3 regions of the Bacillus daqingensis genome follow, and region 3 is predicted to be linked to each of the others. Evidence: riboswitches for the same ligand, from Rfam matches in the RefSeq annotation. Region 3 holds a riboswitch; each other region holds the start of a gene.
What was found. Region 3 has a riboswitch for cobalamin ahead of metE (5-methyltetrahydropteroyltriglutamate--homocysteine S-methyltransferase). Riboswitches for the same ligand answer to the same signal wherever they lie in the genome.

Region 1 (10,761 bases), 120 kb from region 3:
CGGAAGAACACCGTGAAGCGCTGCGTGCGGCTTGGCCGAAAGCAGTAGAAGCACTGGATGGGAGCTACGATGTCGTCATTCTGGATGAGCTGAACAACGCGCTTGCCATTGATTCCTTTCCAATTGACGATGTGCTTCCGCTCGATGATGTTCTCTCGGCACTGACCAATCGTCCGAAGCACGTCCACGTTCTCGTAACAGGTCGAAACGCACACGAAAAAATAAAAGAAGCCGCTGATCTCGTTTCAGTCACAGAAGCCGAGAAGCATTATTACGATGAGGGCATTCCGGCGATTAAAGGGATTGAATTTTAATGAAAGCAGCGCCGCTGATGATTCAGGGTACGCATTCCGATGCAGGAAAAAGCGTGCTGACTGCCGGCCTCTGCCGTGTATTTGCGCGTCAGGGCTTTAAGACAGCGCCGTTTAAGTCACAAAACATGGCACTTAATTCGTATATCACGGCGGATGGTCTTGAAATCGGCCGGGCACAGGGCATGCAGGCCGAAGCATGTGGAATGGAAGCGGACACAGACATGAATCCGATTCTGCTTAAGCCATCCGGCTATAACCGGTCGCAGGTCGTTGTAAACGGCAAGGTTCTTCGCGCCATGGAAGCAACGGAATATCGGGAGCAGTACTTTGAGAAAGGCCTTCAGACGGTGACGAATGCCTATAACCGCCTAGCCTCCAGAACAGAGCGGATCGTGATAGAAGGAGCAGGGAGCCCGGCAGAAATTAATTTACAGGACCGGGAAATCGTGAATATGCGCATTGCCCGCATGGCCGAGGCACCTGTCCTGCTTGCAGCCGATATCGACCGTGGCGGCGTTTTTGCATCGATTGTTGGCACGCTTGAACTGTTGAGTAAAGCAGACAGAAAGCGTGTGAAGGGCTTCATCATCAATAAATTTCGCGGAGATCAGTCTTTGCTTCAGCCGGGACTTGACTGGCTGGAGGAGTATACCGGAAAGCCGGTCGCAGGGGTGATGCCCTATCTGCCGGACCTCCGCCTGGAAGAAGAGGATTCGCTTGGCTTGGAGACATACGGAAGGGAAACGGCCGGCAGGGATCTCGATATTGCGGTTATTCGCTTTCCTTATCTATCCAATTACACGGATCTGGACCCGTTCCGGTTTGAACCGGACTGTGCTGTTCGATTCGTCGAGCGGCCTGAGCAGCTAGGCGAACCTGATTTGCTTATTCTGCCAGGCAGCAAAACGACGGTTGCCGATGGACAGTTTTTGATCAGAAACGGATTGAACGAAGCGATTGCAGAAAAAGCGGGAGAGATGCCAATCATCGGAATTTGCGGCGGCTATCAACTGCTTGGCAGAACAGTCGAGGACCCGGCAGCTGCGGATACAGAGCTGAGAGAGTGTCAGGGGCTGAATGTGATTCCGGATATGAAGACGGTGATGGATCCAGTGAAAACGACAGTGCGTATCTCAGCGAGCGTTAACTGGGAGCGTAAGGTGCATTCGCTCACTGGATATGAATTGCACATGGGGCAGACCGTTCACGAAGCTCCGGAGTGGTTATCCGGCGGGATTCATGGCAGCAGCGCGGCAGTGAACAACGTGTACGGCACGTATATGCATGACATTTTTCATAACGATACATTCCGCCACGCACTGCTGGACAGCTTGAGACGTCAAAAAGCGCTCCCGCCTGTCCGGAGAGTGAACGTTTCAGAAGAGAAAACGAAGGCGTTTGACCGCCTGGCCGATGCAGTCGAAGCACATCTTGATATGGAGCTGATTGAACGGCTGATGAACGAAGGGAGACAAACGGATGAACTGGCGTGAAGCGGCAGAGAACATACCTGAGATCGATAAACTAGCAGCTGAAAAGATGCGGATGCATCTGGATACGTTAACGAAGCCGCAGGGAAGCCTTGGACGACTGGAGGAACTTGCTGTCATGCTTGCGGGCATGCAGGGAACGGTTCAGACAGACAAGCCTGCGGTGCTTGTATTTGCAGGTGACCACGGGGTGACAGCTGAAAGGGTCTCGCTTTACGGATCAGAAGTCACCGCGCTGATGGCGCAGAATTTTGTGACCGGCAAAGCAGCGGTTAACGTTCTCGCGAGACAGATCGGAGCAAATGTTTATGTGTATAACGTGGGGATTGATGCAGCTGATACGGCAGCTATCAACCGCAACGTTCGTCGCGGTACCGGAAATATAGCAAAGGAACCGGCGATGACTGCAGCAGAAGTGAAGCAGGCACTTCAAATTGGAGCCGACGCCGTTGAAGCTTCAAAGGCAGATATTATCATCCCCGGGGATATGGGCATCGGCAATACAACGGCAAGCAGCGCGCTGCTGTGTGCGTACACGGGACTTTCTCCGGAAGCGGCAGCGGGCAGTGGGACAGGTGTAGAGGGGCAGCAGCTCAAGCATAAAATCGAGGTGATCGGGCGAGCGGTGAAGCGGTCTGATGCGAAGGAACCGCTTCACATATTAGCTGATTTAGGCGGTTTGGAGATCGCGGCTATGGCCGGAGCCATGGTTCGCGCGGCTTCAATGCGGAAGCCGGTTCTCGTAGACGGGTTTATTGCAACTGTTGCCGCTATAGCTGCAGCAAAACTTGCACCAGGAGCAGAGCGCTTTTTTCTTTACGGACACAAATCTGCAGAAGCAGGTCATGCAGCGGCGCTGGAAGCAGCTGGCGGAAAACCGCTGCTTGATTTAGGGATGCGTCTCGGCGAAGGGACCGGGGCGGCCGCTGCTTATCCTCTGCTAAAAATGGCACAGGCGCTGACGGAAGAAATGGCGACGTTTGCCGATATCGGCCTTGCCTGACAGAACAGATGTAGACTTTTTCCAGCAGTCCATACTATAATACAAAGTAGAACTGAAAAACGTAACGCTCGTCAGCAGAGAGGTGTCGGCATCAGCCGATGAAAAGGGAAGCCGGTGTGAATCCGGCACGGACCCGCCACTGTAAACGCACAGGCATTTCACAATCCACTGCATTCCGCGGGAAGGGTGAGGCTGCCGTTTATGCGTAAGTCAGGAGACCTGCCTCTCTGTCGATTTAAACACCTTCGGGAAAAAGGTTGTTTGAAGTGCAGACGAGGAGATTTCCGGGAATCTGAAACGGCTCTCTTCATGCATTTTATTCAGCGCAGTCCTTCGAAGGGCGGCGTTTTTTTATGTTCCACTACATAATCATGGGGGAGTAACGATGAAAAAAATGACGGCACCGCTTCTGCTATCAGCCGCGCTCATCATCAGCGCATGCGGGACAGAGGAAAACAATGAGAACGGGAATACGAACACGGACAATCAGGAAGCAAACGAAGACACGACTGGCAACAATGAGGCAGCGGAAGATGAAGAAGGAGCTGCAAATAACACAGAGAACAATGTATCAAACGAGGAGCAAAATGATGAGGATAATGAAACAGCCGGAGAGTTCCCGGTAACGATAACGGATAACGCAGGCAATGAAGTGACGATCGACGAAGAACCGGAAACTATTGTTACGCTGCAGCCAAGCGATACAGAAATATTATTTGAAATCGGCGCAGGCGACAGACTCGTAGGGGTTTCGGAGTATTGCAATTATCCGGAAGAAGCGCTCGAAATTGAAAATGTCGGGGCGCAGGACATGGATTTGGAACGCATTCTCTCTTTAGAGCCTGACATGGCACTCGTTTCGGATTATCACGCCTCCAGTCATGATGATAGTTTAGAGCAGTTGCGTGATGCCGGAATTGATGTCGTTGTTGTGCGGAATGCCGAATCGTTTGAAGGCACTTATGACACGATTGAAACACTCGGCATGCTTACCGGAACAGAAGAAAATGCAGAAGAACTCATAGCGGAGATGGAGAGCGGCATGGAAGAGCTCGCGGAGCTTGGAGAAACGATCGACGAAGAAGAGCGCAAGCGCGTCTGGGTGGAAGTAGCACCATCTCCGGATATTTTCACTACTGGTACCGGCACCTTCATGCATGAGATGCTGGAGACGATCGGGGCGGAAAACGCAGCGGAAGAGCATGAAGGCTGGGTGAATTTGACCGAAGAAGAAATTGTCACGCTCGAGCCGGACACGATTGTCACTACCTACGGATACTATGTGGAGGATCCTCAAGAAGAAGTAATGAACCGCGATGGCTGGAGTGATGTTCCTGCTGTGGCAAACGAGGACGTACACGATGTGCAAAGTGATATCGTGACGCGCTCCGGTCCGCGCCTTGTAGAAGGAACCCGTGCCGTAGCTGAGGCTGTATATCCGGATGTTTTCGAATAAAGCGTGGCTGTACTATGCAGGGAGCCTCGGTCTTCTTGCTGCTGCGATAACACTTGGACTGTTTTATTCAAGCGTAACGGTCCCGGTTCCGCATATTTTGCATATTATTCTGGATAAAACAATCGGCGCTCAGCTGCTGGATGACGTTCCGTCCAACCAGTACTCGATTATTTGGGAAATCAGGCTGCCGAGAGTGCTGCTGGCTCTATGTGTTGGCGCGTCTCTCGCGCTTGCCGGAGCAGCATTTCAGGGGTTGCTGAGAAACCCGCTTGCGGACCCATATACGATCGGCGTTTCCTCCGGTGCGGCCCTCGGCGCTGTTTTCGTTATCTTTTTCCAGCTCACGATCGTAGGACTTGGTGCATTTACGCTCCCGGCTGTATCGATTGTGAGCGGGTTTCTCACGCTCATGCTTGTGTTCGGGCTTGTAAAGCTCAGCAGCAGAAGTTTGGCGATCGAAACGATTATCCTTGCGGGAATTATCGTCAGTGCATTTATCGGATCGATCATTTCACTGATTATCTCGCTCGGCAGCCAGGATGAAATGACGCAGATTATTTACTGGCTGTATGGGAGTGTTGGTATGAGAGGCTGGAGCTACGTGCAGCTGATCGTACCGTTTCTGATTATCGGTTCCATTATGCTCGTCACCCGCTACCGGGACCTGAATGCACTTGCGCTCGGAGAAGAAGCTGCCGGTCATATTGGTGTAAACGTCGGCCGCGGGAAAGTGTTTATTCTTGGCGGCGCGTCGCTGCTGACTGGTGCGGCCGTTGCTGTATCGGGTACGATTGGCTTTGTTGGTCTAGTTATCCCGCACCTTGTAAGGCTTGTTACGGGACCAGATCACCGGCATGTGCTGCCAATTTCCATGATCATCGGAGGGGCCTTCTTAATCTTTGCAGATATCACGGCAAGAACGATTATTGCACCAAAGGAACTGCCAATCGGTGTGATCACGGCGCTGATCGGCGCACCAATGTTTGCGTTTCTGCTTATTAGAAACCGCATCGGAAAGGGGAAGAAGCTGGCATGAACATCACCGGACTGAGCGGCGGCTACGGCGGCCCTCCAATCATTGAATCGATGGACCTTCATATAAAACAGGGAGAATTTTTCGGCCTGCTCGGTCCGAATGGCAGCGGAAAAACGACGCTGTTTAAGCTTGTCAGCGGTTCCCTTAAGCCAGACCATGGAGACGTATCGCTTCAGGGTGCTTCGCTGTTAACGATGTCTCCAGTGCAGCGTGCCAGAAAAATAGCCGTTCTCACACAAGAAACAAATGTCTCCTTCGATTTTACTGTCGAGGAAGTGATCCGGCTCGGCCGCTATGCTTTTCAAAAAGGCCTGTTTAAAATGCTGAGCCGGGAAGACAGGGCGCTCATCGATGAAATTATGGCGCTGACCGACACAGAAAAATTTCGCGATACGTCGTTCTTCCGGTTAAGCGGAGGTGAAAAGCAGCGGGTACTGCTCGCAAAGGCACTTGTGCAGGAGCCGGAGGTGCTTCTGCTGGATGAACCGACGAATCATCTTGATATTCGTCATACGTTTGACATGCTGAACGTATTGAAAGAGCGGCAGGAAACGCAGGGACTAACCGTCTTTGCCATTTTGCATGATTTAAATATTGCGGCCCTTTACTGTGACCGCGTCGGACTTCTTCATGAAGGAAAGCTTCAGGAAACGGGTCCGGTCGATATTATGCGCCGTTCAGAGCGGCTGTCCAGTATTTACGGAGTAGAAACGTGGACGCAGTCGCATCCGACATTGCCGCGGCCGCAGCTGCTCATGAACCCGAAAAAGCAGGATGAATCTGCCATGTCTCTTCACGACAGTGTCACCGTAGAAGCTGATCGAAATCTGGTCCAAATTTCGAGTCCAAAGCCGCTCCGGACAATTTCCAACGGGGTGGCCGGTGAGGGAATTCAGTGGATTCGCCACATTGCCAATTTTCACGTCGACAAACAATACAGCAGCCGTACTCCGGAAGCTGATATGAAAGCGTGGCTGGAAAAACGCAGTCTGCCGGTTGAACAGTCGATCGGCCTGATGACCGCTGTGAAAACAGAAATGGCCGTTGTCCGAAAAGAAACCATCAATGGCATCGCGTTTACCGCTGTCGTGACGGCAGGCACCGGAAACGCGGTTGATATCACTTATGACGGTCCTGAATTGGAGCGGGAAAAAATCGGTACGATTAATACGTTCCTGGCGGTGGATGCGAACCTGACGGACGGGGCGCTCGTGAACGCGTGTATGTCTGCAGTAGAAGCGAAGGTGCAGGCACTGCGGGATGAAGATGTTCGTGATCCTCAAACTGGAACTCCCGCCACAAGCACTTCTACGGATGCGCTCGTTATTGCCGCGACCCAGCAGGGAAAACGGACGCCTTACGCAGGGTCTGGAACCCCGGTCGGGCGGGGGATAGGCCGTATCGTCTATGAAGCGACGAGAGAAGCGGTGCGGGCAGACAGGCGCTGGAAGGAGACGCACACATGATCATTCCGGGATGGACAGCTGCGGCGGCTCTCATCGTTGACTGGGTAATTGGGGATCCGAAACGTCTCCCGCACCCGGTTTCTGGGATGGGACGTTTGATCGCATTCGGCACCCGGCATCTGAATCATGGGTCGAACCGAGCCAGAAGATGGAAAGGTGTTTTGCTCGCTGCTTTCGTACCAGGCTTCGTCTGGTGTGTCTCCGCTTTGCTGCTTTATGCAGCATGGGTGCTTCATCCGGCTGCCTCCATGGCAGCAGGGGTTCTCATGACCGCGTCAACGATTGCCTGCCGCGGTTTAAAGGAAGCGGCCTATGCGGTCATGACGCCGCTCGCAAAAGGAGATTTACCAGCAGCCAGAGGTGCGCTTTCGATGATCGTCGGTCGGGATACGGCCCAGCTGAGCGAGTCGGAGATTGTACGGGGTACGGTGGAAACAGTTGCAGAGAACACAGTGGACGGCGTGACCGCTCCACTGTTTTATGCGTTTATCGGCGGACCGCCGCTTGCGATGGCCTACCGCGCTGTCAATACGCTCGATTCCATGGTCGGGTACCGCAGTGAACCATACGCTGCCTTTGGCTGGGCTTCTGCAAGACTCGATGATGTTGTAAACTGGCTCCCGGCGAGGCTGACGCTGCTGCTCATGACAGGAGCAGCACTGGTAATGAATCCAAAGCAGGCAGGTCAAGGGTTTCGCTGGGCCTGGCAGGATGCAGGAAAACATCCCAGCCCGAACAGTGGCTGGTCCGAGGCATTTATTGCTGGATTTTTAGGGGTCAAGCTCGGCGGAACCAACTATTATCACGGGGTAGTTTCCCGTCGTGCGGAAATGGGACCGGGGGCGAAGGTGCTTGAACGAACCCACATTATCTCTGCTGTCCGGATGCTGTATGGCGCTTCGCTGCTCGGTGCAGCGGCTGGCGTCACTCTGTTTGTTTTGATAGGAGGAATGTAAATGGTGCAATGGCCTGATCACGGCGGCCAGCCGGATTATCTAAAAGCGTACACATCCGGCAAGACGCAGTGGCTTGATTTCAGTGCAAATATTAATCCGCTCGGTCCTCCGAAAGGGATGCTGGAGCTCGCTGCCAATGCGTTATACGAAACGGACCGTTATCCGGATCCGGCCTATACAAACTGCCGCGGCCAAATCGCAGCGGCAGAGCAGGTAGACCGGGAGCAGGTCTGTGTCACTAACGGTGGAGCGGAGGCCATATTTCTCGCAGCCTCGCTTTCTGCCGGTAAAACAGCGGTGATGGCAGAGCCGTCATTTAGTGAATACCGGCGGGCTTGTCGTCACTACGGTATTAACGTCTATGCAGTTGACGGGGCGGTTGACCACGGAATCTGCGAAAAACTGGTGCAGGAAGTGGAAAGAACCGGAGCAGACTTGCTGTTTTTAAACCGCCCGCACAATCCGAGCGGAGTTGTACTGCCTAAACGGGACGTTCGCCAGCTATTGGAGCAGATTCCAACTACTACCATAGTGGTGGACGAAGCATTCGTTGATTTTCTGCCCGAATATGAAAAGCTGAATGATCTGCTGGTTCAGCATGATCACCTGATTTTACTGCGTTCGATGACAAAAATGTTTGCCGTTCCGGGACTTCGCTGCGGGTTTGCTCTTGCAGGGGAAGAACTGGCCGGCCGGATGAGAAACAATCAAATTCCGTGGAGCGTTAATACGATCAGTGAAATCCTGCTCGGCAGCATGATGCAGGAACATGCATTTATTCGTCAAACAAGGCTGTGGCTGCAGGAGGAACTGGAATGGATTCAAACACAGCTTCCAACGAGTATGACGATGTCGGATACGAGCGTGAACTATTATCTGCTTCAGGAGGCATCGCTTTCTGATCATGAACCATTGCTGGCACATTTGGCCGAAAGCGGAATCGCTGCCCGGCATACATACGGCTTTCGAGGAATTGAGGGACGTGCGCTTCGGCTGGCTGTGCGTCAGAGGAAAGAAAACAAGCGACTGATGGAGGTGCTCCAGCAATGGGCAGATCCGAGTTGACGTTTATCAGCGGAGGCGCGCGATCCGGCAAAAGTGCCTGGGCAGAACACCTCGTTCTTACCCAGGCAGAGCATCCCGTATACTTGGCGACGGCCAGCGTGACAGACGCGGAAATGGAAGCACGCATAAGCAAGCACCGTGAGGATCGGAACAGCCGGTTTCGTCTGATTGAGGAACAGACAGATCTGATCAAGGCGCTTCCGAAACAAGGAGCTGTCCTGCTGGATTGTTTGACAATCTGGACGGCAAATTTATTGTATCAGCAGCATAATTCAGAGCATGATGTCATAGATGCGGTCACGGCTCTTCTGGATGAAGCCCGGCGGAGGGAGCTGATGCTTACGATCGTGTCTAATGACGTAAATGAATCGGTGCTGCCACGTGCAGAGGAGGTACACCGCTATGTGCGGGTGCTGGAAGCTGCCCACCGGCAGCTTGTAAAGCGCGCCGATCATGTTTATCAGGTGCAGGCGGGCATGCCCGTCTGCTGGAAGGGGAGCCCATTGTGAAGCAGGCCGGCTACGGATTTATCTTAACGATGCAGTTTTTAACAAGAGTACCGATGCCGATTCAGGCTGACTGGAATAAGACGTCAGCCAGGTGGGCCCTCCGCTTTTATCCATTAATCGGGTTGCTGATCGGTCTGCCGGCAGCCGCGCTTGCTGCGCAGACTATCACCTCATCAGCGGTCACAGCTGCGCTTATTCTCACTTATTTCATCTGGATCAGCGGAGCGCTGCATCTGGATGGCTGGATGGATACTTTTGATGCGATAGGATCCAATGCCCCCTTGGAGCGCAAGTGGGAGATCATGCAGGATCCTCGGGTTGGAAGCTTCGGCATGGTAAGCGTTATCGTGCTTTTGCTCTGGAAGCTGATTCTAATCCATGAACTGCTTTCCGCAGACATCAGCCCGTGGCTCTTTTTACTAGTTCCTGCAGCAGGACGAATGACGGCTGTTTATTTACTCGTGTTTACGAAAACAGCGCATTCGGACGGTTTGGCAGCAGTGTGGAAACAGTACACCAAGCCTGCAGACGCCTGGATCGCTGCTTTGCCTTTGGCGGCTGTCTGCATCGCAGCAGGAACACCGGGAGTGCTGGCCGGACTGGCGTTGGTTTTGTTCTGTGCGGGCATTCGCAGCTGGTATCTTAAGCAGTTTAGGGGCATAAACGGGGATTTGGCAGGAGCTTCAATAGAAGGAGGAGAGCTATGGATTCTAACGACACTATTTATCTGGACATTGTTCGTCATGGCGTAACGGAAGCGAACTTGGCCAAGCAGTATTTGGGGTGGACGGATGAGCCGATATCGCCACAGTCCGCACCGGCATTAAAGGAATTGAAGCGGCTGCTCGTTCCGGCAGAGTGGCAGGAGGTGCACGCAAGCGACCTGCTGCGCTGCCGGCAGACCGCTGCAGCACTAGACCTGACGCCTCAGTTTGATGAGCGGCTCCGCGAAATGCATTTTGGAAAATGGGAAATGCGCACGTATGAGGAGCTGAAGCATGAGGAGGCTTACCGGAGGTGGGTGGACGACCCTGTCACGAGAAGGCCCCCGGGAGGCGAATCATGGAATGATTTGAATGAGCGAGTTGGAGACTGGTACGCAGACATGCTTGAACGAGCGCCGGAGCGGGTAGTCGCTGTAACCCATGGAGGCGTTATACGAACGCTGCTCATGCTGACAGGGGCCGCTGAGCATCTCTGGCAGTATAAAGTCCGGCACGGAGGCGCCTTCCGTCTAACGATAAGCCGGCAGAAAGAAGGGTGGATATGCACATCATTATCGGCGGTGCCTACGCTGGAAAAAGGGAGCATGCCGATCGAAGCTACCCCGAAGCAGAATGGATAAATGCAGGCGGGAAACGTCCGCCGAAAGCAGATGTCACGATCGTAACCGGCTGCTCAGCATGGCTGCGGAGCGGACATACATCAGCAGACGTAATCGACTGGCTTGAGACGCTTTCCGATCA
Region 2 (10,761 bases), on a different contig from region 3:
GCATCGGGCAGTATGCTGAGTCAATTCCAAGCAAATCCACCCCTCTCAAAATGAAGGGCATCACCGTCGTCGGTACTTCTACCCCGGCCGTAAGCCCAGATACAGCAACGCTTCCATGCTGCTTCACGCTGCTTAAAATAGCCGCGAGTACGCTTCCTCCTGTCGGATCTACTGCTGCTGCCCACTTTTGTTTATCGAGAGGCCGGATCTTCTCAGGAGTGACCTCCTCCCGACCAATCACTTCTGCTGCACCGAGCTTTTTCAAATAAGCTTCTTCTTCAAGACGTCCTGTACTCGCTGTAACATGGTAGCCTCTTCCCGCCAGCATATCAACAGCCATGGAGCCGACACCTCCTGAAGCTCCCGTAACCAGTATCGGCTTATCTTCAGAGGTCAGGCCATTTTGTTCCAGACGATGAATCGACAAAGCTGCAGTAAAACCGGCAGTGCCGATAATCATTGATTCACGCAGAGACAGGTTTTCCGGAAGAGGCACAACCCAGGCAGCCGGCACCCTCGCGAACTGGCTGTAGCCCCCGTCGTGGGCAGTGCCGAGATCATAGCTCGTGCAAATCACCCGTTGGCCTTTACTGAAATCGGGAGATTCCGAATGCTCAACGGTTCCCGCCAGATCGATCCCAGGTACCATCGGATAGTCCTTTGCAATTTTCGCTTTTTTATGGAGCGCAAGCCCGTCTTTATAATTCACACCTGAATAATGAACCTTAATCAGTACTTCTCCTTGAGGAAGGTCTTCTTTATTCCGCTGAATCAGTGACCCCGTTCCCTCTCCTTCAGTCTGAAACGCATAAAACTGTTCTGACATGATGAGCCTCCTCTGCAGATTTTGGTTTCTCTACAGTGTATTCGCTTTCATCGCGTCAATTCCTGCCGTTTTTGAAAATGTGACTGCTTTACCGATTCAACATGTTCCATGTATGCCTGAACGAAGGAAGCAATCCGCTCTTCGTCATCAGGCTGGGGCAGCAGCTCCACTTTCAGAACAGGAGGCTCTGCCCCGGTTACTAGCTTCAATAAGGAACGAAGCCGATCCACCGCACCGCAGAAATGTGGATAGAACGAATCACCTGTTCCAAATATGCCGCATGGCGTTGCAGTTAAATCCTGTGATTTGATCCGATCCAGTGCAGGCTTCATGTGACGGGGAATCTCGCCGTTTCCCCACGTATACGTCCCGAACAGAATCCCCTCGATTTGGTGCAAATCCAATTCATCCGGCAGATCACGAACGGCCGTTTTTTCTGCATACCAGCCTCGCTCATGAAGCTTTTGAATAATTAAATCTGCAAGCTCATCCGTATTCCCCGACATCGATTGAACAAGAACCGCGATCACAGCTCATCAAACCCGTTTTGCTCCGTTACTTTTGTATAGGCTCTGGATTTCTGCTCAAAGAAATCTGATTTTGTTTCATTCATCATGTCGTCACTGAATACTTGAATCCACGGCATTGGGTTTTCTGAACGATGATACAGGTTGGAAAGACCGAGCTGCCTGAACCGCTTATCTGCGAGGTATTCCACATATGCTTCATATTCATTCGTATCAATGCCTTTTATGTCCTTCAAAAGGACAGCGGCCCACTCTTTTTCAAGCTCAACCGCCTTAGCGATCGTGTCATAAATAAATGCTTCGTTTTCCTCTGTCCGAAGCTCTTCGTTTTCAGCCATCAGAATTCGGATAAATTGGGAAATGAAATAGGCATGCTGCATTTCATCACGCTGAATGTAGCTGATCATCGTACTCGTTTTGACCATTTTTTGATTGCGGGCGAGGTGATAAAAAAATGCAAATCCAGCATAAAAATAAATTCCTTCCAGATTGACAGAGTTAATACACAGCTCCAATAAACGCTGAGGTGAGGGGTTCTTCCTGAAACGTTCATAGGAATCCAGAATAAGGGCATTTCGCTTTCGGACGAGCGGATCATTTTTTGCGTCATCAAATGCTTTTCTTTGTTCATCGGTGGAAACGAGAGAACTCAGGACATAAGAGTACGATTCATTGTGTACGGCTTCCTGCTGCGCGATCACGGCAAATACTGCTTTAAAGCTCGGATCGCTTACATAATCAAGCACCATCGACATCGTTGGTGTCTGCAGACTGTCGAGTGAAGCCAGCTGCGTATTGACCTTTAAAAAAATCTCCTTTTCTGCGTCAGACAAGGCGTCCCACTGTTTAATATCGTCCTGCATGTTAATCTCCTGCGCTTTCCAGAAGTTAGACAGTAAAACGTGGTACATATCGTACATTTGCGGATAGGCGATATCGTTCCAGTTTAAAATGCCGGAAGCTCGTCCGTTTATAATGCCGGTCGATTTATTCGCGTGATCCGGCTCAAGCAGCTTCATTTTTGTCAATGTCATCGTATGCTCCATCCTTTCGTTTTGCTGCCTCCTGCAATCAGGAGTGACAGCTTTCGCATTCTTCAATTTCTCCCTGGGACGTGCTGCGCACATAATAGGTCGTTTTCAGCCCTTGACGCCAAGCCTCCATGTGCAGCTGCAGCAGGTCTTTTGCGTGAATATCGTGGCGGACATACAAGTTAAAGCTGATTCCCTGATCGACATGGCGCTGACGCGCTGCGTTTTGGCGGATGCTCCAGTGCTGATCCAGCTCATGCCTGGCCCTGTTGTAATATGGGTACGTATGATGCGTAAGGTCCGGCGGTGTAACCTTGAGCTTGAAATTTTTCTTTTCTTCCGCGTACTCCAGTGCATAAACAGGATCAATGCCATCTGTCGAACCGGCAATTTTTGCCGTTGATGAATTTGGGGCGACCGCCATCAGCCAGCCGTTTCGAATTCCTGTCTCAGCTGTTTTCTGCTTCAGCTGCAGCCAGCGGTCTGACGTATAGCCCCGCCGCTCAAAGTACCGGCCATTTTCCCACTCTGAGTGCCGAAAAGCAGGATAAGCTCCTTTCTCCTCTGCGAGCGCTGCACTTGCCTGAACAGCGGCAAACGCAATCCGTTCATACAGGTCATCCGCGAAAGCTACCGCGTTCTCTGATTCCCAGTCAATATGGTTCACAGCAAGTACGTGGTGCCAGCCAAATGTTCCGAGACCGACGGCCCGGTATTTTTTATTCGTCTCCTGTGCCTGGCCGACAGAAAGCGTATTTAAATCAATAACATTATCGAGCATTCTTACCTGTATAGCTACCGTCCGCTCAATCACATCATCTCTGCAGGCTGCAGCCAAGTTGATAGAGGAGAGATTGCAGACGACGAATTCACCCGGCTTTCGCACGATCACGATACTTCCGTCTTCCGCCACATATTCATCAGTGATTTCTGAGGCGGACATATTTTGGGCGATTTCGGTACAAAGGTTGCTGCAGAATATCGAGGTACGGCCCATTGCCTTTTTGTTCGGGTTGCCTCTGTTCACTTCATCCCGATAGAACATATAGGGCGTTCCAGTTTCCAGCTGAGCGATCATGATGCGTTTCATGATATCCATCGCACGGTACGTCTTCCGCGGAAGCATCGGATGCGCGCAGGCTTCCTTATATTTTTCAGTAAACGCAAGGTGGTCCGTTTCATCATAGAAATCCTCCAGACCGAGCGAATTGCCGTTCTCATCCTTCCATCCCATGATGGTCTTCACCTGATGCGGACAAAATACCGACCACTCTCCACTGCTGCGTCCGGCTTCATCTGTTTCTTCCAGCATTCTCATAAAGTGATCAGGAATACTGACGCCCGTAAATATATCGTGCGCTTTTCTGCGCTCATCTCCATTGTTTGTCTTCAAGTCCAAAAACCCGCTCATAATATCCTTGTGGAAAATATCTAAATAAACTGCAACAGCCCCCTGCCGCTGGCCAAGCTGGTCGACGCTTACAGCAGTATCATTAAGCAGCCTGATCCAGGGAATAACACCTGAAGAGGTCTCTTTAAAGCCTTTAATGTCCGAACCAAGCGCTCTCACCTTGCCAAAATAAACGCCGATTCCTCCGCCATCCTTACTGAGTCTTGCCGTATCCCAATTGTTTAAGTAAATGCCGTCCAGCGAATCCGAGACGGTGTCGATAAAGCAGGAGGAGAGTTGCCCGTAGCTTTTCCCTGCATTTGCTAACGTAGGCGTCGCTACCGTCATGTAGAGGTTAGACAGCGCCCAGTATGCCTCTTCTACGAGCATAATCCGTTTACTGGCCGGCTCATCTTGCATCAGGGCCATTGCGATTACGAGCCACCGTTCCTGTGGAAGCTCCCACACCTGCTTATCATGATCTCTTGCCAGATACCGGTCTGCAAGCAAAAACAGTCCGATAAATGTAAATGAATGATCCCGGTCCGGCTCTATTATTGTTTCTAATTTTTCAATTTCTGCTTTTGAATACGACTGCAGCAGCGAGGAGCTGTAAATTCCCTTTTCCGTCAGTACCTGCAGCAGTTCATAAAACCCGCTGTAAGCCTTATAACCGCGCTGAGCCTCTGCCTGCTCATAAAGTCGCGTTAAGTAAAACCGGGCTGCTGCAAATGTATAATCCGGCTGGTCCATGGCGATCTTGTTAAGGGAGGTATGCAGCGCATGATCAAACGCTTCCTCCTCCTGTTTCGATTCGACCTGCTGTTTCAGTTCCGATAAATCAAGTTTGTAGTTGTTTTCCAGCTCGTTGATCGTGAGCTGAATCCGTGATTGTAGTGCAGATTTCATTGAAATGCCTCCCTTTTCTTCTACATGATTCACTATATTGAATGATGCAGCACAAATCAGCAGAACCAAAAAAGTGCCTCTTCGGAGGAAGAGACACGAAAAAGGAAACAGCACAGACGCCCGGCATACCGGCGCTGCACCATTCCCTTTCTCAATCCCCGAAGAAAAGAAACGTCTGAAACGTACGGCAGGTCTCCTGGCTTCTGCTTCATCCTTACAGCCTCCCTTCCCGTTAAAAAACAGTGGGTGATCGGCTGCTCGTCAGCAGTTACAGTTGCGGGGACAGCTCCGGCTTTTAACCGGATTCCCTATTAAACCGCTTTTGCGGTACCTGTACGTTTCTGCACGCTATATTTAGATGTCTACTTGCTTATACACTCAATATATTGATTATGCTACCTCTATTCCCAGCTATTTGCAACATGAAACTTGCAGAATAGCAAATCATTTTCAACGACATACTGATAGACCGCCTTCAGCTGACCATATTTCTTTTTTTGTCAAAAGATGCAGGTTTCGTTGTTCATCTAAAGCTTTTTTCCGTTCATGAAATATTGCGCTGCAAGACTCTCTTCTTCTGACAACGGTTTTCCGTATTCGTCCATCAGCAAGTTTTTCAGTTCTGCTTCATCGCCTGCACGAGCGCTTAACGAGGCTGTTTTCTCCAGCAGCTCCAGCTCCTCGATAAACAGTTCTTTCGACAAGGGCTTCCAGTGTGATATGACGTTCCAGGCTGAAGCAAAAGGCTTCAGCTTTTTTACAAGCTGCTTTGTTTCGTCTGGCGTATAGTGCCAGGATGATGCATATAAGTTCGGAGCAGTAATATCTCCTGCAAACAAAATATCTTCCTCTGCCAGGTGAACAATCAAATGATCAGACGCGTGGTTGCCGCCAGCATGAACGAGCCGGCAAGTGATTCCGCCGAGGTCAAGTACCAGCTCATCGTTAAACGTTATCTCCGGCATATGGATACGTATAGAACGTTCAGCTGGAAATTCTTTTTTTATCGCTTCTGCACAGAAACGAATCTCTTCTCCGGTCTCGACCCGCTCGTCGAGTGCTTCATCCTCCCATGAATAGGACGACAAACGCTGCAGCTCTGTTTTCGTCGCCTCTGTGCTGATAACAGGCGTTCGGTTTAACGCCGACGCCCCGAAAACATGGTCCCAGTGCCAGTGGGTCAGAACAGCCAGTGAAGGGGCAGGAACACCGCTTCGTGTTAATTCGTCTAAAAACAGACGCACGTGTGCTTCTGAGTTTCCGGCGTCGATCAGCAGCGTCAGATTATCCCCGACTACTGCGCCAAGAATGGGCCTGTCTGTTTCTTCGACCGGTGTGAGATAATAAAATCGCTCCGAGAGCTTCTTTAATTCCTGCATGAAAATTCCTCCTAGTCCGGCTGCTTCAATAAGACTGCAAGTGCATCCCTGTTATCGGTGATATCCTCCAGCGTATACTGATCCAGCACATGCAAGTAGGCTGTCAGCGCATCAGAAAGAGCAAACTGAAGCTTGCATGCCGGTGTAATTGGGCACGTGTTCGTTTCACTGTTAAAACATTCCACCAAATGAAAATTGTCTTCGGTATGTCTGACAACTTCGCCAATATTTATATTCTGCGGTTCACGTGCAAGTCGGATACCGCCGTTCCTGCCACGGATTGTCTCTATGTAGCCGAGCTTACCGAGTCGATACACAACCTTCATAAGATGGTTTTTGGAAATGCCGTAAGCCTCTGATATGTCCTTGATTTGCGACAGCTTTCCAGATGGCTGAACTGCAGTGTACATAAGCACCCGGAGTGAAAAATCGGTATATTGAGTTAAATGCATGGCGGTTCCCCTTCCATTTCCTGCTGCTGTTTCATAAGTAAATGCTGCTTCAACAGTATCCTGTCAAAGCAGCACCATGTCTTTCTATCAGTGTAGCATATGAACCCGCTCGAAAGCATAGTCCGAAGCATGACCGTTAAAACAGGCCGGTCAGGCCGGCGAGAATCGTTCCCGCAATTCCGATCAGCGCCGCGTAGCCAAGCGCAGGAACGACCGTTCTTCTGATGATATCGCCTTCCTTATCTGCAAGCCCGACCACCGCCGCAGCTGCGACGACGTTATGCACGCAGATCATGTTCCCTGCAGCTGCACCCGCAGTCTGCTGAGCGAGAACCAGCGTCTGATCAAGCCCTGCTGCCGACGCAACAGATGTCTGAATTGGCGCGAAGGTCAAGCCTGATACCATTGCACTGCCTGTAATAAACGATCCCAAAAGTCCAAGAAACGGCGCTGCAAGATGCCAGACGCTTCCGAGGCCTGATGCGAGCATCACAGCAATGTGTTCCGGCATTGATACGAGATTTCCGGCATTAACACCGGAATTAATAAACACGTTCACTAACGCAAGCGTCGGGAACAAAGCCAGTGCGGCTCCGCCTACCATCTTCCTCGAATCCATTACGGCTTCTCCGACGACTCGCAGTTTTTTCCGCTGCACGAATACAGACAGCACCGCTGCAAGAAGTAAAACTGCACCTGGTGAGTAAAGCACCTGCCAAGTAGAAGTGGCGGTTTCAACACCGAGAATCGTTGTCCATGACAAATCGACCGCCGTTTGAGCAAATTCCTGGATTGGTTCTACTATTCTTGTCAGCAAAAGCAGGCCGATGACGATAAAGTATGGGCTCCATGCTGCAAAAAGCGACATATTCGGTGCTTCCTCTTCCTGCACCGCTTTAGGTTCCAGCGCTTTCTTCCACTCTTTTTCCGGCATAAAAATACCGGCGCTTGCCGTAGCTGCTGCGACAGCCAGCGCTGTCAAAGAAGCCAGGATCGCAACGAACTCAGGTCCGAATAAAACGGCATACAGAAGAGCAGATCCGGTGTATGTCATCCCTGTCAGCAGTGCCCAGGGAGCCATCTCGCGCGTATCCTTCCAGGCATGTTTTTTATCGGCAAAAAACGTAAGCACGAATATGAGCAGCAGCGGAATAAAGGTCCCAGCTCCAAGATCCATTGCCGTAATCCGGATCGCTGTGTCCTGGAACAATGCTGAATCGGCTCCCGGCACACCGCCGAGGCCGACGATAACAGGCGTTCCTACGGCTCCAAATGAAACAGCCGTACTATCTGCAATGAGTGCGAGCGAAGCCGCTGCCATCGGGGCAAAACCGAGGGCGACGAGCAGCGGACCTGTAACAGCAGCCGGAGTGCCGAACCCTGCCGCCCCCTCAATCAGACTGCCGAATAGAAAGGCAGTTAATACAGCCTGGACGCGCATATCTCCTGAGACACGCCGGAATCCCTGATTAATACGAACGACGGCCCCTGTCCGTTTTAGTGTATTCAACAGCACGATAGCGCCAAGCAGAATGAATAAGATCGTGACCGCCTGATGCAGCCCTTCCAAAATGGAAGCTGAAAGCACGAGAAGCTCCATCTGCCAGACGACTGCCGAAAGTATGATAAACAGCACGGCACTGTAAAGCATACCTTTTCTCGCAGGAAGGCGCAGGACTACCAGAAAAAGAAAAGGAAGAATAATTGCACTTAATGCTGTAAGCATGAGCATAGCCGACGCCCTCCTTGTTCAACATTTCACATAAATAGATTTATGTAAGGACTGATTCCATTATACCGTGAAATCAGTCTTGGAAAAATGAAAGCTAGCAAAAAAACGTGTCGACTTTGTGAATTTATGAACAAAATCATAACTGCACGCTTTTCAGCAGCCTGTCTACCTCCTGAAGCACCTCTCCTGCCCGTCCTTCCAGCACTAAGTCGAAATCGGATGCTGTTCCGCTGTAGTCGGCATTAATATAAACGGACCGCCCTTTTGACATCAACGGCAATTGATTGGCCGGATACACTTCCAGACTGGTGCCTATTGTGACGACAAGATCTGCTTTCTGTACAGCTAAAAGGGCTTCATCCCAATCTTTTTCGGGGAGGATCTCGCCAAAGAGTACTACCCCTGGACGCAGCTTTCCGCCGCAAATTTGACACGGTCTGCCTTTGCGGAAATCTGCTTCGCCAGCCTCTTCATCACATCGCGAGCACCGGACCGCCTGCAGCCTGCCATGAAGCTCATACACCCTTTGGCTGCCCGCTTTACGATGAAGCCCGTCTACGTTCTGCGTGGCGACAGCTTGCACCATGCCCCGGCTCTCCCATGATGAAATGACATAGTAGCCAGCGTGCGGCACAGCCGCTTCTAAAGATGCCATCCTGGCTGCATAGAAATCCTTAAACAGCGGATAATCCTGATTCATCGCTTCCGGAGTGGCGACGGTTCGCGGATCGACCCGTCTCCACCATCCTTCTTTAGAACGAAAGTCAGGCAGGTTCGATTCGGTGCTCATTCCTGCTCCGGTGAACAATACTGTTCGCTCGGCCGTCAGCAGCCAGTTAGCAAGCAGCGCTGCTTTTCGCTCCGCTTCCGGATAGCAGGCTTCAAGCCAAGCCATAAACGATGACTCATTTCTGTATTTATGGTGAAGCACTTTCTTTTCAACTGCTCCTGCTGCTTCCGGGCTCACGTAGAGAGGATAAAGTGACATCCAGGCGATTCCATCCAGCAGCTTTAAGCCGTCTTCTTTTGCTCCCTGCGCTGTATGATACGTGACGCCCTCTGATGATTCATCTGTACGCAGGCGGAAGTCCCACCAGCCATCGTACCGCTCTGCCCCTTTGAGTTCGATTGTTCCGCCCTCTGTGCCGATCGAGAGCAGGGTCGTCCATTCTTCAGCATTTCTCATACGAAGACCTCCCGGCTGATGCGAGGCCGTTTCAAAAGATACCTCGACTTGGCCATCCATTTGTCTGATGCAAGTGGTAATCTATACCCGGTCCAAGCAGGAGATAACCTCAGTCTATCCGCTTATAAACCGGTCGTTTTGTCCCGATCTGCTCATAAAAAAGGGAGATATCTTCTTCTTTCAGCATGTTTGTCTGCAGAACTTCCTGTTCTTCGTCTTCTTTCACCAGAAGGCAGCCCTCTTGGGTCCAAATAGCATAATGCAGTTGAGTCCATCGCACCAGACGTTTTTTTCGTGCAGGCCCTTCGTGGATATAGATTCCGTCCTCCTCGATTCGAAACAGCTCCATCCGGTGCAGCCGAAAAAAATAAAAGCTGACGATTACAGCGAGCAGCGATGTGAACGCTGCTGCAGCCTCCAGCAGACCGACGCCGCCAAAATGAATTCTGGCCGCCGTCAGCCAAGCTGTCATCACTGCTGTGACTGCCCATAAAAATCCGAGCACCGTCCAGTTGTTCTGTTTTGCAAATAAAAATGACATGATGATACGCTCCTGTCTCAACCTTATAAAAAGAACGCCCGCAAGCAATCTGCGAAGCGTCCCGGACTCGTTATTGCTTCTGATCCAGAATTTCTTTTACACGTCCGACGGTGCCGTCTTCCAGCCGGACCTTTATTCCATGCGGATGCGTCGCTGATTTCGTCAAAAGATCTTTTACGACACCCTCTGTCAGCTTACCGCTGCGCTGATCTTGTTTTTGCACGACTGCTACTCTCGCTCCCGGAGTAACGGATGCTCTGTTCTGGCCACTCATATCCGCAGCCCCCCTTTCCTATACAGTATAGCTTATTATACTGCTGTGAAAAAGCACTCACTCTATTCCATGCTGCAGGGTGCGTAGAGGCTGAGTCGGCAGATGATCGGTTGCACGAACAAACGAAAAAACCGTCCGGTCACCGGACGGTCCAGCGCTTATGTTTTCATTTTTGGATCAAGTGCATCGCGAAGGCCATCGCCAATCATATTAAAGCCGAGTACAACAAGCATGATCGAGAGACCCGGGAATAGTACCGTCCAAGGGGCGCTCTGAATATACTGCCGTGCATCAGAGAGCATGCTGCCCCATTCCGGCGTCGGCGGCTGGGCACCAAGTCCGAGAAACCCAAGTGCTGCGGCTTCCAGAATGGCCGTACCAAAACCGAGCGTTGCCTGAACAATAATCGGTGCGGTACTGTTAGGCAGGACGTGATGAATAAGGATTCTCCCGCTCTTCATTCCCTGAGCTTTAGCCGCAAGAATGTACTCCTCTTCCCGGATTGAGATAACTT
Region 3 (10,761 bases):
CATTTCTTCGGCTGTCAGCATGGCAGCCACCTCCCTTTACAGATGCCTTTTAAAGCGACGAGAAATCGGTCGTAAGCTCTTCCGGCGGAGTTGGTTCTTTCCGTTTCGGCTTGTTTTTTTCCTCATAATAGCCAAGGTGCAGAAAGCCGGCGATCCGTTCACCAGCCTTTACGCCAAGCATGCCACGGACGTCCGGCTCGTAAATGTGCGGATTCGTTTTCCACACGGTTCCGAGCTGCCGTTCTGCAGCAAGCAGCTGAAAATTTTGAATCATCGAGCCAATCGCGCCCATGTTTTCATCCTGCTGTTTCTGGCGCGGATCTTCTTTCATTATTACAATTAAATAGGCAGCAGGCTCCATAAACAACTTGCGGCGGTTTTCATGCTCCCGTTTTGCATAGTGCCCGAGCAGCCCTTCAACAAATGCTTCCTTTTCTTCTGCACTCACATACACGAAGCGCCACGGCTCCCGCAGCCCGTGGTTCGGGGCCCATACGGCATCCCGAAGCAGATCCATCACCAGCGTTTTTTCTACCGGTTCATCGGTGTATCCGGTTTTAATAGAACGCCGCTCCCGTATCGCTTTTTGCAGCGGCGTAATCGTAGATAAATCAGTCATGTGTATCCCTCTTTCTATTGCCAGTCTTTCCCTTTATTGTATCAGACGGGCACCCCCGTTAACATCTTAAGCGGCACCGCCGATAAATGATAACCATTCTCAATGGTGTCGAAAAAAAAAGAGAGGGGGGAATACTTTTTTTCGGAAGCGAGAAAGTGAGAATGATTATCAATTAACGGTGCTCTTTTATCATAGTGCAGCTTTTCAAAACCGTCAAGCCTTATCTGCAGAAATTTTCTAAAAAAATAACGTGTCCGGCAGCTGAAGCCTGCGAAGATGACGTTCCCGCGCTTAGCTTCTCTCCGGACGGGGAAGGTACCGGAGTAGACACTGTGAAGGAGCTGATTGGATGAACACGCAAGAACTCTATGCCATGATCAACGAAGCATCTGAACACCTGGAGCTGCATGACGATTTTCAGCAGCTGCTCCGCATTCCGGAGAGGCAGCTCGCCTTTTCGGTTCCTTATGAATCCGATGAAGGAAACATGCGCGTGGTGGAGGGTTTCCGTACACTGCACTCCTCCCTGCTGGGTCCCGGTAAAGGCGGCATCCGGCTCCACCCGGAAACAAACATCGACGAAACGTCGCTGCTCGCCTCCTGGATGACGATGAAAAATGCCTTAATGCACCTGCCCTTCGGCGGCGCAAAAGGCGGAATTGCTGCAGATCCAAAACAGCTGTCTGATAACGAACGCGAGCGCGTGATCCGCTCCTACATCCGTAAGCTGTCCCCTTACATCGGCCGCGACCAGGACATTCCCGCTCCGGACGTCAACATCGGCCAGCAGGAAATCGGCTGGATGCTGGATGAATACGAAAAACATCTGCACGATCCATATAATGCCGTCTTCACTGGGAAAGATCCGGTTATCGGAGGCATCCCGGGCCGGGTGGAAGCCACGGCAGCCGGCGTCGTTCATACGATTCGCTGCTGGCTCAAGGAACAGGACCGCAGCCTGAATAATTTGAAAGTCGCCATCCAGGGAGCCGGAAACGTCGGATCGTTCTGCGCCCGCATTCTCGCTGATAAAGGAGCGATCATTACGGCGATTTCAGATTCCTCTTCCACTATCATTGATGAGAATGGACTAAACGTGGAGAAAGTATTGAAGAAAAAAACCGACACGGGCAGCCTTGGCGGAGACCATGAGTCAGCGGCCGTATTTGAAGTGCCGTGCGACGTGCTGATCCCGGCCGCCATGGGCGGCGCTATTGATGAGGAGACCGCCCGGCTGATCCAGGCAGACCTGATCGCAGAAGGCGCGAACGGTCCGGTAACAGCAGATGCAGACCGGGTGCTGGAAGAACGCGGCATTGAGGTACTCCCGGATATTCTGACCAATGCCGGCGGTGTCGTCGTTTCCTACCTGGAGTGGCGGATGAACGAGCGCAAGGAAGAATGGAGCAAGGCCGATGCGCTGAGTCAGCTGGAGCACTACATGCGCCAGGCCTTCAGCCGCACGAACCGGACCAAGCAGGATTCCGGCGTCTCCTACCGTCGTGCTGCCTATTACACGGCCTGCAGGCGTCTTGCTGATGTGATGCAGGCACGCGGGCTGATCAAGTAGCCTGTCCTGTCCAGATCGTCCACCGGTTGGCTTCTGTTACAGCCCCTTCCGAAAGCTTCGTCTGCAGAAAATCGAGAAACGCTTCCAGCTCGCTGTCTGTCAGTTCGTGTAAAATACTCCGTCCCGTTCGCTGGCGAAGATCATCCAGCAGCTGCTGCCTCGTTGCAAACTGTTTTCGCTTCTCCCATATAGAAAAAACTGTCACACCGGTAAAGCCGGCAGCTTTCATCTGCTCGAGGACGTCCATTTTATTCGGACGCCTCTTTTTTTCGACCTCGGCAAGGTGCGGAAAATAATCAAGCAGCCAACCCCGGATGTGCACGTGGCTTCCGGGAAGCAGACAGTCTGAAACGGTCCGGTCCTGTATGATCAGCCGCCCTTTCGCACACAGCACCCGTGCTGCCTCTTTCAGAAAAGCGGCTGTATCCGACAGATGATGGATCAGTGCCCGGGCAAGCACCAGATCCTGGCCGCACCGTGCGAGACCGGTTCGTTCCGCGGTCCCCTGCTGAAATGAGAGCCGTCTCTCGTGCTGATGACGTTCTTTTGCATCGCGCAGGCTTACTTCCGAAAAATCAATGCCGACTGCTCTATCAGCCCCAAGTTTCAGCAGCTCGTTCGTATAGATCCCCCCGCCGCAGCCAATGTCTGCGGCATGCTTGATATCTTCTCCTGCTGTCAGCTCCTGCATCGTTTTTACCCAGTCAGCGTCGGCGTCCCTGCTGTTATAGCTCCCTTTTAACCGTTCATCATGAAAATGGATGCTCATGTGTTCTCACCTCCCTTCTATTATATCCTTTTTATGGGAAAAATGAAGCCGCGCTTCTTTTAGATGATTTTGACAACTTACTCCCTTTTCCTGTATGATGACGACAAACTTGATAACGTAATGAACAACAGGTGATCTGCTTCGCCAGATCTTAAAAGGGAATCCGGTGCAACTCCGGAACGGTCCCGCCACTGTAAAAGGTTAGCAGCCGCTGTGCCACTGGATTTTTTCCGGGAAGGTGCGGCTGTGTTCATCCTTGAGTCAGGAGACCTGCCTGTCGTTCTTTACCATCAGCCCTACGGGTCATAGGGAGGTGGAAACAGGCTTGTTCAGCTTTGCCGCAAAACACGTGCGGCCAAAGCTTCGTTCGTGCTGGAAAGACACCTGTTTTGTCCTGCTGCCGTGCCGGAAGGGTTTCCCCCTTTTCGGCACGGCTTTTTGTTTGTCTCGGCGTCATACATTTGAAGGAGGAATGAAGCATGAAAACATCTGTACAAGGCTATCCGCGCATCGGTGAAAACCGGGAATGGAAGCGCGCACTTGAAGCATACTGGAAAGAAGAAATAACCGCAGCTGAGCTGCAGGAAAAAATGAAAGCCATCCGGCTGGAAAGGCTCACCCGCTTGGAAGCAAGCGGACTGGATCTGGTGCCGGTCGGTGACTTTTCGTATTACGACCATATGCTCGATATGGCGTTCATGTTTAATCTGGTACCGGAGCGTTTCGCTTCCTTGTCCGGAAATGAGCTCGATCAGTATTTCGCAGCCGCACGCGGGACGCGCGAGGCGCCTGCGATGGAAATGACGAAATGGTTTGATACGAACTATCACTATATCGTGCCTGAGCTGGAGGACAGCTGGGTGCCTGACGTTACGAGCAACTACCCCCTTGAACAGTATCGGGAAGCGGAAGCCGCGGGTATAAAGACAAAGCCGGTGCTCGTCGGACCCTATACGTTTATGACGCTTGCGAAAGGACTGGAGGCTGAGCACCGCGACAGCTGCATGTCCGTCCTGCTTTCGCTGTATGCAAAAGTGATTGGCGAACTGCACGAGGCCGGCGCTCCGCTCATTCAGCTTGATGAGCCTGCACTCGTCACATCCCTGACCCGTGAAGAAGCCGGACAGGCCGCTAAGTGGCTACAGCAGCTGCTTGACTTAGTCCCGAAGGCACCGCTGCAGCTGCAGACGTATTTTGAATCGCTGACGCACTGGGATTTATTCGCCACTCTTCCGTTTCACGCCTTCGGACTCGATCTGATGTATGACGACGGCGATACGCTCCAGCAGCTGCGGCAGCATCCACCTCACCAGAATGCGGCGCTCGCCATCGGCGTAATTGATGGCCGTAACGTCTGGAAAAGCGACCTCCACGAAGCACAGAAGCTCGTTCGACGCGTTGAAGTGCTCTGTCCGGAAAACCCATTAATCCTGCAGACAAGCTGCAGCCTCCTGCACGTACCGGTTTCCCTTAAGCAGGAGGAACGCTTCGTCGAGGACTTGAAGCAGGGCATGGCTTTCGCTGACGAAAAGCTGCAGGAGCTCCAGCTGCTGAAGCAGGTCTGCACGGGCTCTCCGGAGAACACGCTGGACGGTCATCAGGCGTCTCTTTCCAGGTTCCGAAAAAGCTATCCGGCAGCAGGAGACAGCAGCAGCGAGAAGCTCGCTATGAGAGAGCCTGTTTTCTCACGCCGCGCTGAACTGCAGCAGGCCAGGTGGCAGCTGCCGCTCCTGCCGACAACGACTATCGGCAGCCTGCCTCAGACGACCGATATGCGAAAAGCAAGAACCGCCTATCGGCGCGGGGAACTATCCGCTAAACGCTACCGTGCAATGGTGGAAGAAAAAATGCAGCGCTGGATTAAGCTTCAGGAAGATATCGGGCTCGATGTCCTCGTGCACGGTGAATTTGAACGCAACGACATGGTAGAATTTTTCGGGGAAAAGCTGGACGGTATGGCCGTCACACAAAATGGCTGGGTCCAGTCGTACGGCTCCCGCTGCGTCAAGCCGCCGCTCATTTACGGCGCGGTATCTGCTCCAGGTTCGATGACCGTCTCTGAAACCGCTTATGCTCAATCTCTGACGGATCGCCCGGTAAAAGGCATGCTCACCGGGCCCGTAACTATTTTAAAGTGGTCATTTGAACGGAGCGATGTGCCTAAATCGGTGACGGCCTATCAGCTTGCGGAAGCGTTGCAGCAAGAAGTTGAAGCCCTTGAAGAAGCAGGCATTGGTATGATCCAGATAGATGAACCGGCTCTTCGGGAAGGCTTTCCACTGAAACGGGAGAAACGCGCCCATTACTTGGACTGGGCTGTCAACTCGTTTCGTGCCGCGTCCGCTGTTGCGCAGCCGGAAACTCAGATCCATACGCACATGTGCTACAGCGACTTTCACGATATGATCGACGCGATCAGTGCCATGGACGCCGACGTCATTTCCATTGAAACATCGAGAAGCCACGGCGGCCTGATTCAGGCGTTCGAGGACAGCACGTACGACAAGGGCATCGGACTCGGCGTTTATGACATTCACAGCCCCCGTATTCCCCCGGTTCGAGAAATGACCGACATGATCGAGCGCTGCCTGAGCGTTCTGCCGGCCTCCCAGTTTTGGGTGAATCCGGACTGTGGCTTAAAAACCCGCAATGAATCGGAAACAGAAGCTGCCCTTCGCAATATGCAGCAGGCGGCAGAAACCGTCCGGGAAGCTCTTACAAGCCGGACCAGCGGCGTGTAAGTGGGAGACGATTGCGGCCGGGGGCTTCTTTGATTGGTGGCAGCGTTTGACAAGTTGCGGGTGCAGAATGAAAACTTTCATAGGCGAAATGAAAACTTTTTCGTTATGTCGAACGCATGGTAATAACAATAATAAGTTGACGCGCGAGCTTGATAAGTTTAGGCTGCATGATGAAAAGATTGGAGCAGCGGTTGATAAGTTGCGCACGTCAAATGAAACGTTCGTGCATGTACCGTGCCGTTCAGACCCTATTCAGCATCCTCTCCTCCAGCAGAACAAAGAAAAGCTCCCGGATACTGATCCCGGGAGCTTCTCTTTCATCTAAATACAACTAATTACCACACTCAACAAACATTCAATTTACAGAAAAAGGTTTACCAGATTTCTGCCTCCATTATATGCTAGGACGTAGAATCCCTGATAGAAGGAGATGGACGATGAACATCACATTCCCACGCTGGTTCTGGTGCAGCCTGACAGGATTTCTGGCAGTGCAGATGCTTTTATTTCCTCTTGCAGCAGTAAGCCCTCTTGACGCGAGAAGCACTGTGCTGCTGCTATTGTTTACGATTACGATCGTTTATCCAGCATTCTTTTTAACTACGATCATACTGTTATTGAAAAAGCAGAGCCCGTATGAAGGAAGAACGGTCTTTGCCTGCCTGTTCTTGCTACTTCCGCTGCTTATATGTGTTCCGTTTCTTACCGGACTGTAATCCTTTCAATAAAACAACAATAAGCTCCCGGATGCTTAGGCTGTTGACAAAATCAATTTACTTACACGTTTATTCGTTTGGTTGTATTTCCTCTCTGCTTACCGAGCCTGCAGTGGTCATGCCGTTCAAGATCGAACGGCATGGAATCTTCAAACTGCGCTGAGTTCACTGGCGTCCATGCCGAATACCTCGGTGCAACGGAGCTGCTTAATGGAGAAAGACGTCACGATAAGTATATGCGACTGCTCTTTTGCTCTCATAATGAATACGTTGAAGTACTGGCACCCCCTACTCGTTATAGAAATATCGCGTAAAAAATGGACTTATCCATATTGACCAAACTCGTTCCCACCGTAACAAAGTGTTTCAACCGGACTGCCAGCTGCCAAATCGGAGGACCTCGACTCCAGGAGGATCAGAACGAGGCGAAGATCCACCGATTCCGACGCTAGAAGGAAGCGGTTAGCTGAGCCCGTTCCCTCCGGAAAGCGAGTGTCCAAAGAGACGGGCCGATGCATGGTGATTCACCAATAAATGCGTTGTCGAAAATCAAAAGCTCCCGGATGCTTAAACATTCCGGGAGCTTTTCTTTTATTCTAATAAACAAATGCGCGGTAGGCGCCGACAAGTCCGTTTCCAAAGTGGTTGGAGTTGCCGAGCGGCTGTGCAGAGTTATTCAGCACGCTTCGTACTTGCTGAGCCGAATAGTTTGGACGGTAGTGCATCAGAAGGGCTGCAACGCCGGCTACGTGCGGAGCTGCCATCGACGTTCCGTTGAGGCTGCGGTAGCCGTTGTTTGGATACGTGCTCTGAATGCTGACGCCAGGTGCTGCGATTTCAACAGCCGGACCTGTGCTGGAGAAAGACGCACGGTTATTGTTTGCATCAACAGCGCCGACCGCCATGACAGAATCATATTTAGCCGGGTAACCGACAGAGTCGCCTGTGCCGGATGCATTGCCGCTGTTACCTGCCGCAGCGATGAGCAGCAGTCCCTGATTGTAGGCATAGTCCGAGTATGCGCGCAGAATAGAGGAATCTGTCGGACCGCCGAGAGACATATTCACAATGTCCATATTGTTCAAAATGGACCACTCAATGCCTTGCGCGATTCCGGCATTGGAGCCGCTTCCGTTCTGGTCAAGAACTTTGACCGCGTAGAGTCGTGCCTGAGGTGCTACGCCGAGAACACCGACGCTGTTATTCAGTGCTGCCACTGTACCAGCTACGTGCGTGCCGTGGCCGTCGTTATCAATGTAAGGATTGCTGTCGGGCCAGCTTGAGAATACGGAATGACCGCCGTACACGTTCAAATCCTGATGGTTTGCATCAATACCAGTATCGAGGATCGCCACGCGAACTCCCTGTCCAAAATAGCCAAAACGGTGTACGTCCGGAGCTTGTACTTGGGATACGCCATAAGGAACGGTCTGCATTGCCTGCACTTCTGCATCTTCTTCTACATATTCTACATGCGGATGGTTAGACAATCCTTTTGCCTGACCTTCTGTTAAGGAAAGCTGATAAACCGGCAGCAGCTCGAATTCGTGGAGAACATCTTCATCCTCTACGCCGAATGCGTTCAGCAGTCCTTTTTCAGCATTGCCGGAAAACATGACCAGATAGTCTTCTTTGTCCTGCTCCCCTGCTGATACAGCGGAAGCAAACAGTCCCCCCGTGATCATCATTAAAGCAGCAAACAACCAGATAAAACGCTTCATCCAAACACTCCTTATGCAGTTTTTTTCACCGCGGCGGTGAGCGGCCGTCATTTCACATAATTTTCCGAAAAGTCGGCTCCTCTTTATATTATTCGCCACTCGAAAAAAGACAAGCTTGTTTGTAAGTATTTGTAAAGATGACGTATGACGCAGCTAAGAAAGCACCTGCACACATCCAATAAATGGATGTTAAATCTTAGGCTTTAAAGCGGTGCTGCACATCCGCTTCACACCGCAAAAAAAGCCGCAGGCAGCCCTCCTGCGGCTTCACGATGATACTCCGGTTTTCAGAAAATGACGCAGCTTTTCTTGGTCTTCGGCGATTTTCTCCTGCAGGCTGCGGTTGTAAAAGATGGCAGCCGGGTGAAAGGTCGGAAACAGCAGGTAATCGCGATCCGACCAGACAAACGCACCGTCTTGAAGGCGGCGTACCGGCGTTCGGATAAACCGGCCGTGGCAGTCGCCTACTTTATAGTCCGTTCCTGCCAGCCGTCGCAGGCCAATGTTGCCGAGTGTCACAATCACTGGAGCCTGAACGTGGCTGAGCTCATAATCGAGAATCGGTGCATGAGCTGTTATTTCTTTTTGGGTCGGTGGACGATTGTACTTTCGCTCGGTCACCGTTCCGTCTCGGTTGTTCCTCTTCCCCCATCGATACGGCCGGCTGCGGACCGCACTGGTGATATATACTTCTTCACGTGAAAGTCCGAGGCCTTCCAGAAAGGCCATCAGCTCTTTGCCTGCTCGTCCGCTGAACGGAACACCGTTATGAATTTCCGTTTCGCCGGGTGCTTCCCCGACGAGCATCATCGCCGGCTTTACAGGTCCATTTCCATAGACGAAGCCTTCCAGCGGAAAGTCACGGCTGGCAGCAATCACTTCTTCAGCAAGCGATTTCGGTATTCGCATAAGGGCATCCCTCCTGCTCTGAGTATCCCCGCTTTTTGAGAAGTAAAAACAGTCCTGCAGACGTTTTCCTATGGTGACCCAACTTCCCTTTATGATTCGTTTTGCTAACAGGTCTTAGAAGATCATCTGACAGGATACATACTTTCATCCTGGTTCTTACATAGGTCTCAGGTACTTTTCGCCTGTCGAAATATATCTCGTTCTAGGAATTAAAACGTTTTTTTGATTATTCAGTCTAATGACTAACGATATTTGATAAGGTAAAAAGACGTTTTTCAACTGAAAATGGGGAGGAATACATAATGAGGAAAACAGCAGGACTGCTTTCTGTTCTATTGCTTGGCTCTATCTTTTTTGCCCAGCAGGATGAGGCCAGTGCCGATACAGAACTGCAGACGAACATCGATACCGTGTCACTGACCGAAGAGAGAACGGTGGAAGTCAGCGCTGATTTGGGCAGCGACGTTGACCTCGAAAACGTGGAATTTACGTTCGGCGGACGGGCGCTCGAGGAATGGCGTCAGCATACGGGCGGCACGTCTTATAACGGCAGCTCGTTTATCCAGGTGACAGAAGGGCCGTATCTGGATGAGGACGGACTCGTACGTGCTGAAATTGAGTTCGGGCTGCTTTACGGCACAGACAACCTGGCACCCCGTAACATCCGCACGCAGTATCAGCAGTTCATAAACGATTATGAACTGACGATGACCGACACACAGAGCGGCGCTTCCGCGGAAACGACGCTTCGTTACAACGTCTATGATGAGTTCTTGTTCTATGATGAGCTGAAGCCAGCCATTGATGATGTACTGAATCAGGCGTCAGATTCCGGCCGCTACGTACAGTATGAAAAGGTCGGAGAATCTGTAGAAGGCCGTGACATTCACTTTGCGGTTGTAGCGAGAGACGAAGCAGCGGTGGACCGCTATTTCGACGAAACCTTGCCGCAGGCGCTGAACGATCCGGCTGCGCTGAAGGACGCGATCGCATCCGGAGAAGCCGGCGATTACCAGGTTCCAGTCTGGTTCAATAATATTCATCCGGATGAAGTAGAGGGCGTCGATGCGCAGATTGAGCTGTTTCGCGATTTTGCGCTCGAAGAAGACATCACATTTATGAACACGGACGACACGGAAGAGTTCGAAGTGACAATGAATGTCGACGAAGCGCTTGATGACGTCATTATGCTGTATATGTTTACGAGCAACCCGGACGGCCGCGCCTATAACACCCGTGGCAATGCGGAAGGCTTTGACTTAAACCGGGACAACGCCTATCAGACACAGGTGGAAACACAAGCGGTCAATGAGCTCGTTTCCGAGTGGACTCCGCTTTCCTTTATTGATATTCACGGCTATGTTAACGGATTTTTAATTGAGCCGGCGACACCGCCTCACAATCCGAACTTTGAATATGACCTTTTAATCGACAACATGCTGGAGCAGGCGCATGCACTTGGGCGCGGCGGAATCAGCAATTCCAATCTCGACTCGTACTTCATCCCGAAGCTGGACTGGGAGGATGGCTGGGATGATATGACGCCTTCCTACACGGCGATGTACGGGATGCTGCACGGTGCCTACAGCCATACGGTAGAAGCGCCGACGCTGAGCCAGGATTCCTACCGGGCGATGGTCGGAAGCAGCCTTGGCGCTATCGATTACGTGCTGGAGAATAAGGATGAGCTCTATACCGATCAGCTCTCTATCTTTG

Region 1: linked by a shared signal. The riboswitch ahead of ACFO4L_RS05715 (ABC transporter substrate-binding protein) and the one ahead of metE (5-methyltetrahydropteroyltriglutamate--homocysteine S-methyltransferase) in region 3 are both predicted to bind cobalamin.
Region 2: linked by a shared signal. The riboswitch ahead of ACFO4L_RS00735 (ribonucleoside-diphosphate reductase subunit alpha) and the one ahead of metE (5-methyltetrahydropteroyltriglutamate--homocysteine S-methyltransferase) in region 3 are both predicted to bind cobalamin.

Annotation. Positions count from the first base shown of each region.
Region 1 is NZ_JBHSGK010000004.1:180,478-191,238, forward strand. Features, by position in the region: gene ACFO4L_RS05700 (cob(I)yrinic acid a,c-diamide adenosyltransferase) at 1-314, shown strand, start outside; gene ACFO4L_RS05705 (cobyric acid synthase) at 314-1,807, shown strand; gene cobT (nicotinate-nucleotide--dimethylbenzimidazole phosphoribosyltransferase) at 1,794-2,807, shown strand; cobalamin riboswitch at 2,871-3,048, shown strand; gene ACFO4L_RS05715 (ABC transporter substrate-binding protein) at 3,193-4,263, shown strand; gene ACFO4L_RS05720 (FecCD family ABC transporter permease) at 4,250-5,299, shown strand; gene ACFO4L_RS05725 (adenosylcobinamide amidohydrolase) at 5,296-6,765, shown strand; gene cbiB (adenosylcobinamide-phosphate synthase CbiB) at 6,762-7,721, shown strand; gene ACFO4L_RS05735 (pyridoxal phosphate-dependent aminotransferase) at 7,722-8,786, shown strand; gene ACFO4L_RS05740 (bifunctional adenosylcobinamide kinase/adenosylcobinamide-phosphate guanylyltransferase) at 8,768-9,295, shown strand; gene cobS (adenosylcobinamide-GDP ribazoletransferase) at 9,292-10,047, shown strand; gene ACFO4L_RS05750 (histidine phosphatase family protein) at 9,999-10,640, shown strand; gene ACFO4L_RS05755 (bifunctional adenosylcobinamide kinase/adenosylcobinamide-phosphate guanylyltransferase) at 10,562-10,761, shown strand, end outside.
Region 2 is NZ_JBHSGK010000001.1:156,491-167,251, reverse strand. Features, by position in the region: gene ACFO4L_RS00750 (oxidoreductase) at 1-826, opposite strand, end outside; gene ACFO4L_RS00745 (flavodoxin domain-containing protein) at 874-1,356, opposite strand; gene ACFO4L_RS00740 (ribonucleotide-diphosphate reductase subunit beta) at 1,353-2,387, opposite strand; gene ACFO4L_RS00735 (ribonucleoside-diphosphate reductase subunit alpha) at 2,425-4,683, opposite strand; cobalamin riboswitch at 4,853-5,034, opposite strand; gene ACFO4L_RS00730 (MBL fold metallo-hydrolase) at 5,211-6,062, opposite strand; gene ACFO4L_RS00725 (Rrf2 family transcriptional regulator) at 6,074-6,514, opposite strand; gene ACFO4L_RS00720 (L-lactate permease) at 6,651-8,246, opposite strand; gene ACFO4L_RS00715 (SIR2 family NAD-dependent protein deacylase) at 8,383-9,432, opposite strand; gene ACFO4L_RS00710 (hypothetical protein) at 9,542-9,973, opposite strand; gene ACFO4L_RS00705 (YwbE family protein) at 10,044-10,247, opposite strand; gene nikC (nickel transporter permease) at 10,406-10,761, opposite strand, start outside.
Region 3 is NZ_JBHSGK010000004.1:64,253-75,013, reverse strand. Features, by position in the region: gene ACFO4L_RS05195 (hypothetical protein) at 1-21, opposite strand, end outside; gene ACFO4L_RS05190 (nitroreductase family protein) at 50-619, opposite strand; gene ACFO4L_RS05185 (Glu/Leu/Phe/Val family dehydrogenase) at 969-2,189, shown strand; gene ACFO4L_RS05180 (class I SAM-dependent methyltransferase) at 2,182-2,958, opposite strand; cobalamin riboswitch at 3,071-3,250, shown strand; gene metE (5-methyltetrahydropteroyltriglutamate--homocysteine S-methyltransferase) at 3,438-5,699, shown strand; gene ACFO4L_RS05170 (hypothetical protein) at 6,137-6,415, shown strand; gene ACFO4L_RS05165 (S8 family peptidase) at 7,012-8,136, opposite strand; gene ACFO4L_RS05160 (uracil-DNA glycosylase) at 8,404-9,045, opposite strand; gene ACFO4L_RS05155 (M14 family metallopeptidase) at 9,348-10,761, shown strand, end outside.